DNA from 4 places in the Rhizobium sp. BK591 genome. Region 2 is predicted to be linked to each of the others. Evidence: predicted binding sites of a transcription regulator. Region 2 holds the regulator's gene; each other region holds the start of a gene.
The links. The regulator PhoB, encoded in region 2, activates phosphate uptake and scavenging genes when phosphate is short. The targets are predictions, from matches to a motif close to TGTCATNNANCTGTCAT.
Positions count from the first base shown of each region.

Region 1: the regulator PhoB is predicted to act here: its motif matches at 3,438-3,454, upstream of FHX10_RS08470 (acid phosphatase).
Region 3: the regulator PhoB is predicted to act here: its motif matches at 2,529-2,545, upstream of FHX10_RS14010 (alpha-D-ribose 1-methylphosphonate 5-triphosphate diphosphatase).
Region 4: the regulator PhoB is predicted to act here: its motif matches at 2,266-2,282, upstream of ppk2 (polyphosphate kinase 2).

Region 1 covers NZ_JACIAZ010000002.1:290,897-295,721, reverse strand. Annotated here, with positions in the region: gene FHX10_RS08480 (3-oxoacid CoA-transferase subunit A) at 1-649, opposite strand, end outside; gene FHX10_RS08475 (IclR family transcriptional regulator) at 910-1,668, shown strand; gene FHX10_RS08470 (acid phosphatase) at 1,765-3,309, opposite strand; gene FHX10_RS08465 (cytochrome-c peroxidase) at 3,507-4,796, shown strand.
Region 2 covers NZ_JACIAZ010000004.1:471,327-476,151, reverse strand. Annotated here, with positions in the region: gene argF (ornithine carbamoyltransferase) at 1-126, opposite strand, end outside; gene FHX10_RS20495 (aspartate aminotransferase family protein) at 167-1,366, opposite strand; gene FHX10_RS20490 (GcrA family cell cycle regulator) at 1,790-2,323, shown strand; gene phoB (phosphate regulon transcriptional regulator PhoB) at 2,583-3,266, opposite strand; gene phoU (phosphate signaling complex protein PhoU) at 3,414-4,127, opposite strand; gene pstB (phosphate ABC transporter ATP-binding protein PstB) at 4,172-4,825, opposite strand, start outside.
Region 3 covers NZ_JACIAZ010000003.1:191,553-196,377, reverse strand. Annotated here, with positions in the region: gene purN (phosphoribosylglycinamide formyltransferase) at 1-513, shown strand, start outside; gene FHX10_RS14010 (alpha-D-ribose 1-methylphosphonate 5-triphosphate diphosphatase) at 1,302-2,471, opposite strand; gene FHX10_RS14005 (PadR family transcriptional regulator) at 2,710-3,324, shown strand; gene FHX10_RS14000 (FAD-dependent oxidoreductase) at 3,335-4,633, shown strand; gene FHX10_RS13995 (NUDIX domain-containing protein) at 4,700-4,825, opposite strand, start outside.
Region 4 covers NZ_JACIAZ010000002.1:1,004,022-1,008,846, forward strand. Annotated here, with positions in the region: gene FHX10_RS11850 (ABC transporter ATP-binding protein) at 1-424, shown strand, start outside; gene FHX10_RS11855 (GMC oxidoreductase) at 509-2,161, shown strand; gene ppk2 (polyphosphate kinase 2) at 2,304-3,215, shown strand; gene FHX10_RS11865 (aldo/keto reductase family oxidoreductase) at 3,311-4,186, opposite strand; gene FHX10_RS11870 (LysR family transcriptional regulator) at 4,283-4,825, shown strand, end outside.

The sequences.
Region 1 (4,825 bases), on a different contig from region 2:
CGACAACGCGGTCGACGAAGATGCCGGGTGTCACCACGTGTTCGGGATCGATGCCGCCGGCCGGCACGATCGACGAGACCTGGACGATCGTCTTTTCCGCCGCCATGCACATCAGCGGATTGAAGTTGCGGCCGGCCTTGTTGTAGGTGAGGTTGCCCTGGATATCGCCGATTTCAGCCTTCACGATCGCAAAGTCGGCCTTCAGCCAGCGCTCCTGCACATAGTGGCGGCCATCGAACTCGGCGATGACCTTGCCGTTGGCCAGTTCGGTGCCGTAAGCCGTCGGCGTGTAAAAAGCCGGAATGCCGGCTCCGCCGGCGCGGATGCGCTCGGCAAGCGTTCCCTGCGGCACCAGCTCGAGCTCGATCTCGCCGGCCAGATATTTATCCGTGAAGGCGCGCGGATCCGACGACCGCGGAAAGGAACAGATCATTTTCCGGACCAAGCCGGCATCGATCATCGCGGCGATGCCGATGCGCCCGTTGCCGGCATTGTTGTTGATCACGGTCAGGTTCTTCGAGCCCTTGTCGATCAGGGCATGAATGAGCTCGATCGGCGCGCCCGAGCCACCGAAACCACCGATCATGACGGTCGCGCCGTCACCGATCTCAGAGACGGCTTCCGCCGTGCTCCCGACTGTCTTGTCCATGCGGGATCTCTCCTTGGCTATGCGATCGGGAACTGGTTCCCGTCCTTCGAGCGTCAGGGATAAAGCGCAGCGGGCCGGACGGCAAGAAATTTGTGCGATATTTGACATTTGTTCGTATATCGCACAATAAGGAGTGGTCGGGCGCAGCCCGAGCAATCGATCCAGCGAATCGATTGCAGCGACGAATGCCCGAAGCGCAAGCGAAGGGCGAAGCACGATAGAACGCGGTCCGACAGGCAACCTCAAGACAGGAGCCCACCATGCGCGAAACGGATTTCGTCAGCGGTTTTGCCCGCGGCCTGAAAGTCATCGAAGCCTTCGGTGAGACGCGGCAGCGGCTTTCCATTGCCGAGGCGTCGAAACTGACGGCGCTCGATCGCGCCGCCGTGCGCCGCTCGCTGCTGACGCTCGCCGAACTCGGTTATGCCGATTACGACGGCAAGTTCTTCACCCTAACACCGAAGATCCTGCGGCTTGGCCATGCCTATCTCGCGGCGACGCCTCTGCCGGCGCTGCTGCAACCGCATCTCGATCTTCTCTCCGAAAAGGCCGGCCAGAGTGCCTCGGCCTCGGTGCTCGACGGCACCGAAATCGTCTATGTCGCCCGCGCCTCGCAGCGCCGCGTCATGTCGATCAATTTGACTCCCGGAAGCCGCCTGCCCGCTTACTGCGCCTCGATGGGCCGGGTGCTGCTTGCGGCTCTCCCCGAGAGCGAAGCGCGCGCCATCCTTGCCCGCAGCGAGCTGAAGAAGAACACTGTGAATACCAGAACCGATCCGGAGGAGCTCATCACAGAATTCCGCCGTGTGCGCGCCGAGGGTTACGCCATCATCGATCAGGAGCTGGAGATCGGTCTCTGCTCCATTGCCGTGCCCATCGACAACGACCGCGGCGAAACCGTCGCGGCGATCAATATCGGGGCGCCGGCCGCTCTCGTGCCGGCCGCGGAGATGAAGGAGCGGTATCTGCCGCTGCTGAAGGAAACGCAGACCGCATTGCGACCATTACTGCGGCGGTGACGGCAAGCAGTGCCAGCAAAAGTCCGCAGCGGTTTTGCGTCCGGAATACGTAAAGAAACAGATGGAGCGGCCCCGAACAGGGGCCGCTCGCAATCGTCAATGCGTCAGGTCGAGCGCGGCTGTGAGGTCGCCCATCGGCGGCCGATCATTGTTGCGCAGCGCCTTGTCGCGGGCGAGGATGCCGGGCAGCACCGGCAAATCATAGCGCGCGGTGATGAAGCGGATGATCGAGGTCGTGTCGTACTGGGTGTGATCGACCATGCCGCTCTTGGCGAAGGGCGAGATGATGAAGGCCGGAATGCGGTTGCCCGGGCCCCAGCGATCGGCCTTCGGCGGCGCGACGTGATCCCAGAAGCCGCCATTCTCGTCATAGGTGACGATGACGAGCATATGGCCCCATTGCGGGCTCTTCTCGAGGTGGGAGACGATATCGGCAAGATGCTGGTCGCCGCTCGACACGTCGGCATAACCGCCATGTTCGTTGAGGTTGCCTTGCGGCTTGTAGAAGGAGACCGCGGGCAGCTTGCCATCGTCGATATCCCTGAGGAAGGCTTCGCCGCCAAGACCGCCATCCCTCAGATGTTCGGCGCGCGCCGGCGTGCCTGGCGCGAAATTGGCGAAATAGTTGAACGGCTGGTGGTGGAACTGGAAGTTCGGCACCGGCGTGGCGTTCTTGCCGTCGAGGGCTGCCTGCCAGGCGCCGCTATACCATGCCCAGCTGACACCCTTCAGCGACAGCAGGTCGCCGATGGTGATTTCATGCTGCGGCGGCAGCGTCGTTGCGGCGGTGGGATCGGCATAGGCCGGATCGCCGTCCTTGGCCGGCGGATTGGCGCTCGGCTGGTAGGGCGGCTGCATGGTGTTGACGGCATAGAAGTCAGGGGTCAGCGTGCCGTCGGAGACGAATTTCGGGGCGCCCTCCAGCGCCGACTTCGGGGCGTTTTCCGCCACAACAAGCGACGTGCCGTCCGCATCGACCTTGGCAATGGTCGGCTTTGCCGGGCTCTTGTCGGCGTCGGGATAATAGGGCGTGCAGGCGCAGACGAGTGCGAAGTGATTGAGGAAGGAACCGCCGAAAGCGCCCTGGAAGAAGTTGTCGGCAATGACGTATTTCTTGGCGACCTGCCACATCGGCAGGATGGAGCCGTCGTAGTGCCCCATGACGAGGCTGCCGGAATCGGCCCAGGCCACGAACTTGTCGTTCTTGCCGCCGTCGATCTGCATCTGCTCCTGGTAAAAGCGATGCCAGAGATCGCGGGTGATGACCGAAGGCGCCTGCGCAAAACCCTTGGGATCGTCGATCGCAAAGGTGGCGTTGGCAAGATGGGCCGACTGCGCCTCGGTGACGGCAGGCGTAACACCCTTGGCGGTGAGGCCGCCCCAGGCGGGCGGCAGTTCGGATAGCAGCTGGCCGTCGCGGTCGAGCTGGCGGGCGTGATCGGCGGTCGCGTTCGAGAGCCCGTCGACGCCGGGAAAGCTGCCGTAGAGATTATCGAAGCTGCGGTTTTCGGCATAGATGACGACGACATTGTCGATCTTGTCGTAGCCGGCGGGCGCCGCATGGGCTGCCGTTGTGATCGCAAACGGCACGATGGCCGATCCGGCGAGACAGATGGAATGGAGGGTCTTCAGTCTTTTCACGTCAGTTCCTCATGGCTAGGGGGCGTTGGCTAGAGGGAGCGGAGAACGCTCGGGGGCGTCCAAACGCTATTCCGGCCGTCTATCAACTTTGTGACATCGGGGGTTGGCGTGATGCCGCAGGCGATAGCCGTCATCAATTTGTTGCAACAAGGTTCGATCATGGAGCAAACCAGTCTTAAGCTATTGGAATCCTTATCATGGCAATCAAGACCATCTGGCTTGTGCGGTCCGGCCTGGCGGTGAGCATGGGTGCTGTGGCGCTCTGTCTTGCCAGTCTTCCGCTGCGGCAAAGCAGCGCGGCGACCACGGCCGGCCTGCATCCCGGCCCGATGTCGCGCGCCGAGGCCTTTGCCCGAGCCGAAACGCTCACCGCGCTCGGCCGCAAGATATTCTCGGATGCCTCGCTGTCGGCCTCGGGGCTCCAGGCCTGCGCGTCCTGCCATGATCCGGCTCACGCCTTCGGCCCGGCATCGGCGACGCCGGTCGAAATCGGCGGCCAGCATATGGACCGGCCGGGGCTGCGCGCCGTGCCGACGCTGCGCTACCTCCAGGCGGTACCCGCCTTCACCGAGCATTATTACGATTCCGAGGACGAGGGCGACGAAAGCGTCGACAATGGCCCGACCGGCGGCCTGACCTGGGACGGCCGTGTCGACCACGGCGCCGATCAGGCAAAGATCCCGTTGCTTTCGCCCTTCGAGATGGGAAACAAGGATGCGGCCGAAGTGGTGGCAAAGCTGCAGAAGGCAGCCTATGCCGGTGACATCGAGGCGGCCTTCGGCGCGACGGTGTTCGACAACCCCGACGACGCCTTCGACGCCGCCGCCGAGGCGCTCGCCACCTTCGAACAGAGTGGCCCGGATTTTTATCCCTATTCCAGCCGCTACGACGCCTTTCTCGCCGGCAAGGCGACGCTGACGGCGCAGGAATTGCACGGGCGACAGCTGTTCGAGGATCCGGCCAAGGGCAACTGTTCGAGCTGTCATCTGAGCGAGCCCGCCAATGACGGCGAACCGCCGCAATTTTCCGATTTCGGCTTCCTCGGACTCGCCGCTCCCCGCAATATGGCAATCCCGGCCAATAGCGATCCGAACTATCACGATCTCGGCCTCTGCGGCCCTCAGCGCACCGACTTTGCCGGACGCAGCGACTATTGCGGCCTGTTCCGCACCCCGACGCTGCGCAATGTCGCTCTGAATAAGAGCTTCTTCCACAACGGCTATTTCCACTCGCTGCGCGACGTCGTCTCCTTCTATGCGACCCGCGACAGCGATCCCGGCCGGTGGTATCCGAAAAATTCAGATGGCACGGTCCGTAGATATGACGACCTGCCGCAAGCCTATTGGGACAATCTCAACCAGGACCCACCCTTCGGCCGGAAGTCCGGCGATGCGCCTGCCCTCACCGACCTCGAGATCGACGACATCGTCGCCTTCCTGGGAACGCTGACGGATGCCGATCTGCAATCTGATGCGATCGGGCATTGACCCGGGGCCGGCGGACCACTCTTGTTATG
Region 2 (4,825 bases):
GCCGGCGAGCGGCTTATCGCCCGTGCCGGCCTTGAAGGCCTGCTTGCGGGCGAGCGCATCGTTCATGATGGTTCTGAGATCGGCTGACGTGACCGCCGAAAGATCGAGGAAATGTTTAGGAGCCATAGTCTTGTTACCTGTGCTGCGCCCGCAGGCGGCAATCCCTTCAAGCCGTCTTCTTGACCTTGGAGGCGCGAATGCTCTCGGCAGCGCGCTCGATGCGGGCAAGGCCCTCGCGGGCTTCCTCGGCGGTGACCACGAGGGGCGGAAGAAGGCGGATGACATTGTCGCCGGCGGGCACGCCGAGCAGATGGGCGGCGCGGATCGCCTGCAGCAGTTCGGCTGAGGGAATGGCGGCCTTGACGCCGAGCAACAGCCCCTCGCCTCGGATATCCTCGATCACATCGGGATAACGGTCCTTCAGCGAGGCCAGGCCTTGGCGGAAGACAAGCGCGACGTCGCGCACCTGCTGGAGGAAGCCATCGGCGAGAATGATGTCGAGCACGGCGCTGCCGACGGCCATGGCGAGCGGATTGCCGCCATAGGTCGAGCCGTGCGTGCCGGCCTTCATGCCGGAGGCAGCCTCTGCCGTGGCAAGGCAGGCGCCGAGGGGGAAACCGCCGCCGATGCCCTTGGCGACCGCCATGATGTCGGGGGTGACGCCCGACCATTCATGGGCGAAGAGCCTGCCGGTGCGCCCGACCCCGGTCTGGACCTCGTCGAGGATCAGCAGCAGGCCATTTTCGTCGCAGATCTGGCGAAGCGCCTTCATGAATTCGGGGGTGGCCGGACGCACGCCGCCCTCGCCCTGCACCGGCTCGATGAGAATTCCGGCCGTGGCATCGGTGATCGCGGCGCGCACCGCTTCGATGTCGCCGAAAGCCACCTGATCGAAACCGGGCGCCTTGGGGCCGAAGCCCTCAAGATATTTCTCCTGGCCGCCGGCGGCGATCGTCGCCAGCGTCCGGCCGTGAAAGGCGCCCTCGAAGGTGATGATACGGAAGCGCTCGGGATGACCCTTGGAATACTGATAACGGCGCGCCGTCTTGATCGCGCATTCGAGCGCCTCGGCGCCCGAATTGGTGAAGAACACCTTGTCGGCAAAGGTGGCGTCGGTCAGCCGTTTGGCCAGGCGCTCCTGGCCGGGGATCTCATAGATGTTGGAGAGATGCCAGACCTTGTCGGCCTGCTCCTTCAGCGCGCCGACCACATGCGGATTGCTGTGGCCGACCGAAGTGACGGCGACGCCGGCGCCGAAATCGAGATATCGCTCGCCGCTTTCGGTGATCAGCCACACGCCCTCGCCTCGCTCGAACCGCAACGGGGCACGAGAATAGGTGTCATAAAGCGGCGCGGCTTCAGCCATAGCGCGATCTCCCATCGATGTTATCAAGCTCCGGACTCCGGCTAAGAAAACCAGGCCCGAAAAATCAAAAATGCCGCCTTGCGGCGGCGACTGGCACTATTTCCTTTTCGCGCTGCAATGTCAACAAAACTGCGCCCTTAGCGCATGCAGCAAGCTTGTACAGCAGCATTATCCGTCCTCAACAGGCATTATTGCAGAAATGCCACGCCGGGGCAGCAAGTTGGGGAAAACTTGAAATTCGATTCATCCGGATTCATGCGACTCTTGTCACGGAGTCAGCCTCACACTAGGTTAAAGTTCAATTACTAGACTGCATGCGGCGGAACTAGTCACCAAAATTGATCAAGCGTTTCTTGTTTCGGAGCCTTCCGGGACAACGGTGAGGGATTCTGCCATCACCAACGCAAAAGGTGGAGACAGGGCATGAACTGGACAGACGAGCGGGTCGAGAAACTCAAGAAGCTCTGGGCCGAAGGACTGAGCGCCAGCCAGATCGCGGCACAACTTGGTGGCGTCAGCAGAAACGCGGTCATCGGCAAGGTGCATCGGCTGAGCCTCCCCGGCCGTGCCAAGGCCGGCGGTACCGCCAATGCCGCCCGAACGCCGAAACGCAATACTTCTGCGCCGCGCGCGCCGAACTACGCCTCACGGGTCGCCACTCGCACCGTTACCCGCCAGCAGGGCGCGACGATGCTGAAGGAAGAGATCGAGATCGAAACGATCGAGGAAATGGAATACGTGCCGAGAGGCAACGTGGTCGTTCCGATTTCCCGACGCCTCGGCCTGACGGAACTGACCGAACGCACCTGCAAGTGGCCGGTCGGCGATCCGCTGAAGGACGACTTCCACTTCTGCGGCTGCGAATCCCCCGACAATTCGCCCTATTGCAGCTATCACCAGAAGCTTGCCTACCAGCCGGTCAACGAACGCCGCCGGGCAGCAGCGCGGGCCAGCTGAGCGGGTAACATCGCCGCACATGAGAAACGGGCCGACTGGCCCGTTTTTTTGTAGTTATTGGTTCGCGCGGATGGCTGCCCCTCATCCACCTGCCGGCACCTTCTCCCCGCTTGCAGGGCAAAGGGGATATGCCCGACCTCTCCGTTCCCCGCTGACCTCTCGCAGGGCACGTGCCCTCGCCCCGTTTTACGGGGAGAGGGTTAGGGTGAGGGGCAGACGCTAGCTCGAGCGACGTTGTCAGCAATCAGAATGGAGGCCCTCAGGCTTCCATCGAATAACCGGCGCCGCGGACGGTGCGGATGACGTCCTGCATGTTGGAGAAATTCAGCGCCTTGCGCAGGCGGCCGACATGGACGTCGACGGTGCGTTCGTCGACATAGATATCGTGGCCCCAGACACCGTCGAGAAGCTGCGAGCGGGAGAAGACGCGGCCCGGCGACGACATCAGGAATTCCAGCAGGCGGAATTCGGTGGGGCCGAGGCGGACTTCGCGGGTCTTGCGATGGACCCGGTGGGTTTCGCGGTCGAGTTCGATATCGCCGCATTTCAGCACCGTCGACAGCACCTCGGGACGGGCGCGGCGCAGCATCGCCTTGACGCGGGCAACGAGCTCGGGGGTCGAGAAGGGCTTGACGACATAATCGTCGGCCCCCGTCGAAAGCCCGCGGACGCGCTCGCTCTCTTCGCCGCGCGCCGTCAGCATGATGATCGGCAGGCGCTCGGTTTCCGGCCGCATGCGCAGGCGCCGGCAGAGTTCGATGCCGGAGACGCCAGGCAGCATCCAATCGAGGATGAGCAGATCGGGCGTGCGCTCCTGAAGCCGCATTTCGGCTTCGTCGCCACGAAGGATAGTATCGACCTCGAAGCCTTCCGCTTCGAGATTGTAGCGAAGAAGCACGCTCAGGGCTTCCTCGTCTTCAACAACTGCAACTCTCGGGATCATGCGTGTCGGTCTCCTCGCGCATGATCCTTGAACCGGGGATGGTTCAAGCAATGCACCCTGCGCAAATTCAGAATTGGCTGCGACCTCTTTGCGCGCCCCGGATGGGCGCGCACGCAAGCTTCTAGCCCGGCCGTCCGGCCCGGGCGGTTATTCGGTTACCGCGCCGACGGTGTTGGCGCTGTCGTCTTTCGGACGATCGCCTTCCGGCTGCGCACCTGTCGCCATGTAAAAGATCGTCTCGGCGATGTTGGTGGCGTGGTCGCCGATGCGCTCGATGTTCTTGGCGCAGAAGAGAAGATGCGTGCAGCTGGTGATGTTGCGCGGATCTTCCATCATGTAGGTCAGGAGCTCGCGAAACAGCGAGGTGTACATCGCGTCGATCTCGTTGTCGCGTTCGCGGATCGCGTTCGCCTTGTCGGCGGAGCGATTGGTGTAGACGTCGAGCACTTCCTTGAGCTGGACGAGCGCCAGCTCGGAGAGATGCTCGAGGCCGCGGGCGAGCTTGCGGGGAACGCCGGTGCTTTGGACGGCGATGACGCGTTTGGCGGTGTTCTTGCCGAGGTCGCCGACGCGTTCGAGATCGGCGGCGATGCGGATCGAACCCATGATTTCGCGCAGGTCCGCGGCCATCGGCTGACGGCGGGCGATGGTGACGATCGCCTTGTCGCCGATTTCGCGTTCGGCGTGATCGAGGATCACATCGTCGGAGATGACCTTCTGCGCCAGCGCGGTATCGCCGTTGACCAGCGCCCGCACGGCTTCGGCGACCATCTGCTCGGCCAGGCCGCCCATTTCGGAAATCCGCCTGGACAGGAACTTCAGATCATCATCATAGGCAGAATAAATATGTGTCGATGCCATGGGGCTTTATCCTCGAATAACGGAAAGGCTTGGTGACGCCAGGATCAGCCGAAGCGACCCATGATGTAGTCCTGGGTGCGCGGATCGTCGGGATTGGTGAACATCTTGTCGGTGTCGTTCTCCTCGACGAGATTGCCGAGGTGGAACATGGCGGTGCGCTGCGAGACGCGCGCGGCCTGCTGCATGGAGTGGGTGACGATGACGATCGTGTAGTTCTCGCGCAGCTCGTGGATCAGTTCCTCGACCTTGGCGGTGGCGATCGGGTCGAGCGCCGAGCAGGGCTCGTCCATCAGGATGACCTCAGGGCTGACGGCGACGGCACGGGCAATGCAGAGGCGCTGCTGCTGACCGCCGGACAGGCCGGTGCCGGATTCATGCACGCGGTCCTTGACCTCGTTCCAGAGGCCGGCGCGCTGCAGGCTGGTCTCGACGATCTGGTCGAGATCGGCCTTCGACTTGGCCAGGCCGTGGATGCGCGGGCCGTAGGAGACGTTTTCGTAGATCGTCTTCGGGAATGGGTTCGGCTTCTGGAAGACCATGCCGACGCGGGCGCGAAGTTCGACGACGTCGATATCCGGATCATAGATATCGTCGGTGTCGAGCGTGATCTTGCCGGTGACGCGGCAGCCGTCGATCGTGTCGTTCATGCGGTTGAGGCTCCGCAGGAAGGTCGACTTGCCGCAGCCGGACGGGCCGAT
Region 3 (4,825 bases), on a different contig from region 2:
GAAGGCATCGCCACCTTCGCTTTCCCCCGCAAGGACTACGCCAGCAAGGACGCGCATGAGGCGGCGATCTTTTCGGCGCTCGACGAGCTTTCGCCCGACATTCTGTGCCTGGCAGGCTACATGCGGCTACTGACGGCAACTTTCATCCAGCGTTACGAAGGCCGGATGCTCAACATCCACCCTTCCCTGCTGCCGCTGTTTCCCGGCCTGCATACGCATCAGCGGGCGATCGACGCCGGGATGCGGATCGCGGGCTGCACGGTGCATTTCGTCACCGAGGGCATGGATGAAGGGCCGGTGATCGGCCAGGCGGTCGTACCGGTTCTCTCGGGCGACACAGCCGAAAGCCTTGCCGCGCGTGTGCTCACCATCGAACATCAAATCTATCCGCAGGCGCTGCGGCTGTTTGCCGAAGGCCGGGTGACGATGGAAGGCGGCAAGGCCGTCGGCGCGGAGGCCTCGACCGCCGCACCCAAGGCACAGCTGATTTCGCTGATCGGCGACCGCGCTTAGATTGCTGCGCTATTTTCTGAAAGCCTGTAACTTTATCAGGTCTTCCCTACTGATCTCAACACCGGAGCTTTCGGAAAGAATTGAGCAGCGCTCGCCGCTATGACCCCAAAATAATCACAGAGGTCAGCCAACTGATTCCATCCTGTGGTATCAGGTATTCTTGATTCTCCTTCTGAGCCATCGCTTGGCCACCAGAACAATATTTCCAATGATTACGTAAGAGGACAAAAACAATAGAGGAAGGTGAATCGCGACCGAGCCGTAACCTCCCCTCTCACACAGCGTCTCTACTGAAGCTTGACTTAAAACAATCTTGGATCCGCTCAATATCGTAGCAAATGTATAGTTGAATATTACAAAATATATTACAACAAAAACAAATATTCCCCTGTCGTATATATAACAAAAAACAACAGAAATCAAAGAAATAAATATCAGAACAAATCCTGGATACTTATATACAAATATAATCGCATTCAATAAGGAAGCAGCCGATTTTTCGCATTGTATATATTTGCCACCTATATAGACTTTCGGGATACCATATTGGTTGTCGTAGTAAATTGACACAACAATTACACATATTGTCGCGATTCCACTTAAAACGAGCGGTAGCAGCCCCCACTCCTTGTGCAGCAATCTCGGCTCAGATGACATCTTGACTCCGCATCGTTGGCGTCTTGTTCCGGAGTTATGTGATAGTCGGGGTACCGTCGACGAGAAAGCCAGCTTAGCCGGGATCTCGTCATTCTGTGGTGGAGGGATTATTTCGACGCTCAGACGTGCAGCTAAGCCGCCAAAGCCCGCAGCGGATGCAGCGTGCCGTCGCTGTAGACGAAGCGGCCGGCGCGGAAAGTGGCGCGGATGCGGTTGATATCGCCCGGTTCGACCACGACGAGATCGGCGCGCTGACCAAGGGCGATCTCGCCACGATCCGACAGACCGGCCGAGCGGGCCGCATTGCCGGTCGCCATGGCAACGGCTGCCGGCAGGCCGCCTTCCACCATGTCGGCAAGCTTGAAGATGCCGGGCACGAAGGCGGCCGGATGATAATCGGCGGCGATGACGCTGAGCAGGCCGGCCCTTGCGGCATCGAGGGCGCTGAGATTGCCCGACATCGACTGGCCGCGCAGCGCGTTCGGCGCGCCCATCAGCGTCCAGAGGCCACGGCGGCGCGCCTCTTCCGCCGCAGGCGCCGTGACCGGAAACTCGCTGATGGTCACGCCGAGATCATACATTTCGGCGACCTTTTCGACGCTGTCATCGTCATGCGAGGCAAGCGACAGCTTGTGCTTCAGCGACAGCGCGACAATCTCCTTCAGCTTGGCCTCGATGTCAGGATTGTTGCGCATGGCGATGCGCTTGGCGACGATCTCCGCCGCCATGTCCTCTGAGATGGCGCGGCGCTCGGAAATGCTGAGGATGTAGCTCTGCAGATTGTTGTATTGGCCCTGGCCCGGCGTGTGGTCGGTCAGCGACACCATGTCGATCTGGTCGGCATTCAGCAGACGCTCGAGTGCCGGGGCTGCACCGACATTGGTGATTTCGTAGCGGGCATGGACGCGGTGGTCGATCAGCAGATCATCGCGCAGACGGTTGATGCCCTCGATCACTGCCGAGGTCGTCTCCAGCGAACGGACATGGCCGTAGACGCTCTCGGTCGCAAAAGAGACGGCGGCAAAGGCGGTCGTGACACCGGCGGCGGCAAGCTTCTTGTCGAGTTCGTGGATGCCGAAATCGATCGGCATCGTCGCGTTCGGCCGCGGGGCGATCTCGCGCTCGATCATGTCGCCGTGCAGATCGACGAATCCGGGCATCAGCAGCCGTCCGCCGCCATCGACGGCAGCGGCGGCGACCGGCTCCGGCCTGATCTCAGCGATGACGCCATCCTCAACACGCACGGCACCTTCACTCACCACCTCGTTTGGGAGAACGAGGGTGAAATTGCTGAGCCACATGGGCTTTCTCCTGACCGCATCCGATGATTGACAAGCCGCAGCGGATAAAACCGCTTCGTGACAGTCGTATGAAATTTCGAGCGCGATCACCTTAAAGCGGAAACTTGCGCTTTGGAATTGGTTGAATGCGCTCGCCGCGCGGATTCACGACCATCGTTTCAAACAGCGCGAGTCTCGAATCCAGCGACCTGGAGCCTTCGAATTGACTAGTTATAAATAAACTAGTAGTATTATTACTATGACATCTATCAAACGCTCTCCAGTCGCGCTCGCCGTCCTTGCAATGCTCATGGAAGAGCCAATGCATCCTTACCGAATGCAGCGGCTCATCAAGGAGCGCGGCAAGGACGAAGTGATCAATGTCACGCAGAGGGCGAGCCTTTATCAAACAATCCAGCGGCTCGAACGCGAGGGCTTGATCATCCCGCGGAAAACAGTCCGGGACGACAAGCGTCCAGAGCGAACCGTGTACGAGATAACCGAGAAAGGCCGCGAAATCGCGCTGGAATGGATGCGGGCGATATTGTCGACCCTGACGCGAGAATATCCGGAATTCCCCGCGGCGATGTCATTTCTTCCGCTGCTTACGCCTGATGATGTGGCGAGCCAGCTTGAGCTCAGAGCAAAAGCCATCGAGTCGGAACTTCGCAGGATCGACGACGTCTTGCAGGAAGCTCAGGCTGTTCCAAGGCTCTTCCTTCTCGAGATGGAATATCTCCGAGCGATCCACGCAGCCGAATTATCCTGGGTCAGTGGCATTGTCGGGGACCTCCGCGCCCAGCGTATCACCTGGACAGAGGAGTGGCTGAGACAGATCGCCGCCAAATTCTCCATCGCCCCCAAACTCGACTAGGACCAACACCATGAAGGTTTTGATTATCGGCGCCGGGACCGGCGGTTTGGCACTCGCACATCTGCTTAAGCAGGCTGGGGTTTGCATAGCGGTATATGAGCGCGACTTTGCGCCGAGCACCGACAGTGGTGGTTATCGCGTCGGCATCAGCCCGGCTGGAAGCCGCGCGCTAAAAGCCTGTGTCCCCGGCGAACTCTACGATCTCTATGTCGCCACCTGCGCCAGGTCGCCACGCTATTTCAACATGCTCACTGAACAACTGGGCGAAGTCCTGAGCTTCGATATCGATGATGCAGGCCCGAACACCCTCGACGGTGAAAAGAACGTCATTCGAAAGACGCTGAGGCGGGTTCTGCTCAGAGGACTTGAAGACGACGTCTTCTTCGGGAAGACGCTTCAAAGTTACACAAACAGCGCCGACGGGTCGGTCATAGCTTGCTTTCAGGATGGAAGTCTCGCGACGGGAGATGTGCTGGTGGGCGCTGACGGCACGAATTCGACTGTACGCAAGCAACGTCTGCCGGAAGCGCGTCTGGAAGACACGGGGATCGTGTCGCTCGGGGGCAAAATTCCGATGACGGTCGCGACGAAAGCTCTGCTGTCGGACAAAATGTTTCAAGGCATGTCGCTGATCATGGCGCCGATGGGCTTCGGCGCAATCATTCACTCGCTCGAGTTCGCCGGCACTAGAAGCGACCCAGATTTTGTTGCTCGTTGGCCGGACTTCGTCGAAGCACTCGACGAGGACAGCGTCGGTTGGGGGGTATGGGGCGCTCGGCAGAACTGGCCGCGGGACCCGACCGGTCTGAGCGGCGAACAATTGAGAGAACTGGGCTTGAAACTCACCCGGGACTGGCATCCGCACTTACATGCGCTCATTCAGATGACGGAGCCCTCGACGATCCACGATATCAGGATGAGAACCGCCGTCCCGCTGACGCCTTGGGCGAGTTCGAATGTCACTCTGCTCGGTGACGCCGTCCATACGATGACACCAGGACGAGGCGCGGGCGCCAATACCGCGCTTCGCGATGCCGCACTGCTCGGACGCATGCTGGTTGAAGCGAACCAAGGGCGAAAACCGCTTGTCGAAGCCATACATGCCTACGAAGTCGAGATGCTTCGCTACAGTACCGAAGCAATCCGAGAATCGAAAAAGCAGATGGATGCCCGCGACCTGGTCCATCGGCCGATTGTCGGCAGACTTCAACTCGCTGTCACGCGCGGCGTAATGCGCATCATCAATGCGATACCTGCACTGAAGCAGCGCGCCTTTCAGCAGATGATGCGAGTTCGCGGGGAAAACTAAACGGGTCGCGGATCATGTCGATCTGCCCGAAGTAACTTGACGAACCAGGTCTCGATCGCCTTACCGCTAATGAAGTTTGCCCCTGTTCAAAAGCGCCCATTGCAAGAGCACGATCGTCTTGGCATCGAAGATCTCGCCAGTTTCGATCATTGCCGCGGCCGCGTCGAGCGGGACTTCGAGGACCTCGATATC
Region 4 (4,825 bases), on a different contig from region 2:
GGAGATCTACCGCCGCCCGGCCAATCTGTTCGTTGCCGGTTTCATCGGCGCTCCGGCGATGAATTTTATCGAGGGCCGGATCGAGCGCAGCGTCGGGGCGCCGGTCTTCCGAGGTAACGGGCTGACCATCGATCTTTCCGGTTATTCTTTCCGTGCCGTCGCGGCGGACGGCCCGGCTACACTCGGCTTTCGCCCGGAACACCTTGTGCTCGATGGGTTCACCAGTGGCCTGCCCACCATTCCCGGCCGCGTTTCTGTGGTCGAGCCGATGGGCCCGGATGCTGTTATCTGGTTCGATTGGGCAGACCAAAGCCTCTCGCTCCGGCTGATGGGCGATGTCACCCTCGAGCCTGGCGACGCGGTCACGCCCGGGCTCGATATCGCCAAGGCGTCCCTCTTCGGCGCCGACGGATCGCGGCTGTGACGTGGCATCCCTTTGTTTTCCCGCAATTCCGGACGCGCTTGGCGCCGTCTTGAGGGATTGCTCAAGAACAGGATTTTGAAAGACATGTCTGAGATCGTCTATGATGCGCTGGTGATCGGCTCCGGCGCGGCGGGTTCCTTCGCGGTCAAAGAACTGACGGCCCAAGGACTGTCGGTGCTGCTGCTCGAGGCCGGTCCCGCCGTCGGGCCGAAGGATTTCGATCCCGCCCGCAAGAAGGCGCCGGCAAGCAGCATCAATATCTGGGAGCGCGCGCGCGCCACCCTCAAGGGCCAGCCGATCCAGGCGCGCGCGGCGTTTTTCACGGAGCGTTTCAGCCACTTCTTCGTCAACGACCGCAAGAACCCCTATACGACGCCGAAGGGCGCGCCCTTCCTGTGGATCCGCGGCCGCCAGGGCGGCGGGCGCCTCCACAGTTTCGGCCGGGTGCTGCTGCGCTGGACCGACGACGATTTCAAGCTCCGCTCGCGCACGGGAAAGGGCATCGACTGGCCGGTCTCCTATGACGAGCTGACGCCTTTCTACGACGAGGTCGAGGCCTATCTCGGGCTCTACGGCAACAAGGACAACGTGGCGACACTGCCGGACGGCGTCTATGCGAAGCCGGCCAGCCTGACGCCGGCCGAACAGACCTTTAAGCAGGCGGTGGAAAGCCGCTGGCCGGAGCGGAACGTCGTCTCCTGGCGTTATATCGCGCCCGATGCCGACCGCATGCCGCGACCGCTGCGCGAAGCAAAGGCGACCGGCCAGCTGAGCGTCCGCTACGACGCCGTCGTTCGTCGCATCACCACGGATGAGAAGACGCGCCGCGCCACCGGCGCGGAGTTCATCGATCGCAATACGGGCGAAGTATCGACCGCGCGGGCTGCGATGGTTGTGCTTTCGGCCTCGCCGATAGAGAGCGTGCGATTGCTGTTGAATTCGGCTTCGGCGAAACATCCGGGCGGGCTTGGCAACGGTTCGGGCGCCCTCGGCCGCTATTTCATGGATCAGCTTCCGTGTCTCGCGTTCGGCTCCTTTTCGAAGGCCAAGGGTTGGGCGACGGACGAGTCCGCGCCGACCGACCCGTTCTACAATCCGTCGGGCGGGATCTTCATTCCCCGCTTCGGCGAGGGCGACGCCGCCCGCGGCGATTTCGACTACCAGGGAAGCGTCGGCCGGGCGCCGGTCTCCGCGGACGCAGATGCGCGTCTCGCCTTCTTTGGTTTCGGCCGAATGCTGCCCTATGCCGACAATCGCATCACGCTCGACGCCAAGCGCAGGGATGCCTGGAACATTCCCGTGCCGCATATCCGCTGCGTCATGCAGGAGGAGGAGCAGGCGCTGCTCAAAAGGCAGGAAGAAACGCTGATTGCCATGATCAAGGAGGTCGGCGGCGACCTCGAATTCATTGGTTCGCCCACCGGCCTCAAGGAGATGGGCAAAGGCGCCTTTCCCGAAGCCGATGCCTTCAGCCGTTTCATGTTCCGCACATGGTTCCGCAAGACCATGTGCATGGGCGCGGCCATTCATGAGACGGGCGGCGCGCGCATGGGCGAAACCCCGGAGGCTTCGGTGCTCAATCCCTACAACCAGGTGTGGGATGCGCCGAACCTGATCGTCACCGATGCCAGCGCCTTTCCCGGCAGCGGCATCGCCGGCACGACGCTCACCGTCATGGCCCTGACGATCCGCGCCTGCCGGAACCTTGTCGACCAGTACCGAGCAGGGCAGCTGTAGACGCACTGATCCCACTCGGCACCTGTTTCTGTCGAGTGCGTGGAACGAGAGAGGCAAGTAGCCGTTTTGGTCTTCGCGAAGTGGTCGTCACACAAACTTCGCACTGACATGCTCCTGTCAAAAGAAGCAAAAGGAAAAGGCCATGTCGCAATCACATCACCAGCTCAACCGGATCAAGGCCGAAATCGCCGACAGCTTCGATGAGGAGCTGGAAATGCAGATGGAGGAAGACCGGCTGGACGATCTGGTCGCCGAAGGAATGTCGGAACCGGCGGAGCAGACGCTCGAGCGAAAGATCTACTTCCGGGAGCTTTTCCGGCTTCAGCATGAACTGGTGCGGCTGCAGGACTGGGTTCAGCATAAGAAGCTGAAAGTGGTGGTACTGTTTGAAGGTCGGGATTCGGCCGGCAAGGGAGGCGCGATCAAGCGCGTGACCCAGCGGCTTAATCCTCGCGTATGCCGGACGGTCGCGCTGCCCGCCCCGACCGAGCGGGAGCGGCATCAATGGTATTTCCAGCGTTATGTCCCGCATCTTCCGACAGCCGGTGAAATGGTGCTCTTCGACCGAAGCTGGTACAATCGCGCCGGTGTCGAGCGCGTCATGGGGTTCTGCACCCCTGATGAACTCGAGGAATTCTTCCGCTCGGTGCCTGAATTCGAGCGGATGCTGGTCCGTTCCGGGATCGTGCTGATCAAGTACTGGTTTTCGATCACCGACGAAGAGCAGGAATTCCGCTTCAAGATGCGCATCCACGATCCGCTGAAGCAGTGGAAGCTCTCGCCGATGGATATGGAGAGCCGTGTCCATTGGGAGGAATACACCAAGGCCAAGGAAGAGATGCTGGCGCGCACGCACACCAAGGATGCACCCTGGTGGGTGGTGCAGGCCGTGGATAAGAAACGGGCGCGGTTGAACTGCATCGCCCATCTTCTCGAGCAGATCCCTTACGAGGATGTTCCGAAACCGGAGATCCAGTTGCCGGACCGCATCCGTCACGCCGATTACAATAGGGCGCCGGTTCCGGCTGAAATGCTCGTGCCGGAGCGCTATTGAGGTGGGGCCGCAATCGGCGGCCCAGAATTGTGCCGCTACGCCATGCAATAGCGTGGCGTAGCGATCGGGGATCAGCTGCGATCTTGCGATAACCGTCAGGCGGCGATATCAGCCATGCGGTTCAATTCCCAGACGGCGTCATCCGGCAGTGCGAGGCTGGCGGTGGCGAGGTTCTCCCTGAGATGGCCGACGGACGAGGTGCCCGGGATCAGCAGGATGTTTTCCGCGCGACGCAGCAGCCAGGCGAGCGCCACCTGCATGGGCGTGGCATCAAGGCGGGCGGCGACATCGGACAGGGTGGACGACTGCAGCGGGGTGAACCCGCCGAGCGGGAAGAACGGCACATAGGCGGTGCCTTCGCGGGCGAGATCGTCGATCAGCTCGTCGTCGGCCCGATACGCCAGATTGTATTGGTTCTGCACGCAGACGATCTCGGTGATCCGGCGGCCCTCGGCGATCTGCCTCGATGTGGCGTTGCTCAGCCCGACGTGACGAACCAGACCTTGCCGCTGCAGGTCGGCGAGGACCGTCAGCGGTGCTTCGATCGACCCTTCGGCTGGGCCGTGCACGTCGAACATGATCCTGAGATTGACGACATCAAGCACATCGAGGCCGAGATTGCGGAGATTGTCGTGGACTGCCTGCGTCAGTTCCTCCCGCGAGAACGCCGGAATCCATGATCCGTCCGTGCCGCGGCGGGCGCCGATCTTGGTGACGATGACGAGATCGTCGCGATAGGGATGGAGCGCTTCACGGATGATCTGGTTGGTGACGTGCGGGCCATAGAAGTCGCTGGTGTCGATGTGATTGACGCCGCTTTCCACCGCCTCGCGCAGCACGGCCAGGGCCGCGCCATGATTCCTGGGCGGGCCGAACACGCCGGGGCCGGCAAGCTGCATGGCGCCGTAGCCGAGCCGCTTCACGCTGCGACCGCCGAGATTGAAACTGCCGGCCTGATCGATAATGGACATGGTCTCACTCCTTTCAAGAGATGACACCAAGATAGGCGCTGTCGACGCGTGGGATAATCAGGTACAAACCGCACGGGTTGTGCGGAGTGGCGAACAATGAAAGTCGACCTGGGTGATCTGAATGCGTTCGTTGCCGTGGCGCGGGCCGGCGGTTTTCGCGAGGGCGCGCGCGCCAGCGGCGGCAGCGCCTCCTTCCTCAGCGAAGCGGTGCGACGCCTGGAGGCCGAGCTCGGTGTTCGGCTGCTCAACCGCACGACGCGCAGCGTCGTCCCCACCGAAGCGGGCAAGGGACTATTGGATCGGCTTGGCCCTGCCTTGAGCGAGGTGGAGTCTGCCCTCGACGTGGTCAACGGATTTCGGGACAGGCCGGCTGGTGCGTTGCGCCTCAACGTGCCGGTCAGCGCGGCGCGGCTGGTGCTGCCGGCCATCATTCCACCGTTCCTCGCCGCCTATCCCGACATTCGGCTGGAAGTCGTTGCAGAGGAGAGCTTCGTCGACGTGCTGGCTGCCGGCTGCGATGCAGGCATCCGTTATGACGAGCGGCTGGAGCAGGATATGATCGCAGTGCCGATCGGGCCACGCATCCAGCGTTTTGCCACTGCGGCTTCGCCCGACTACCTCGATCGCCGTGGCCGGCCG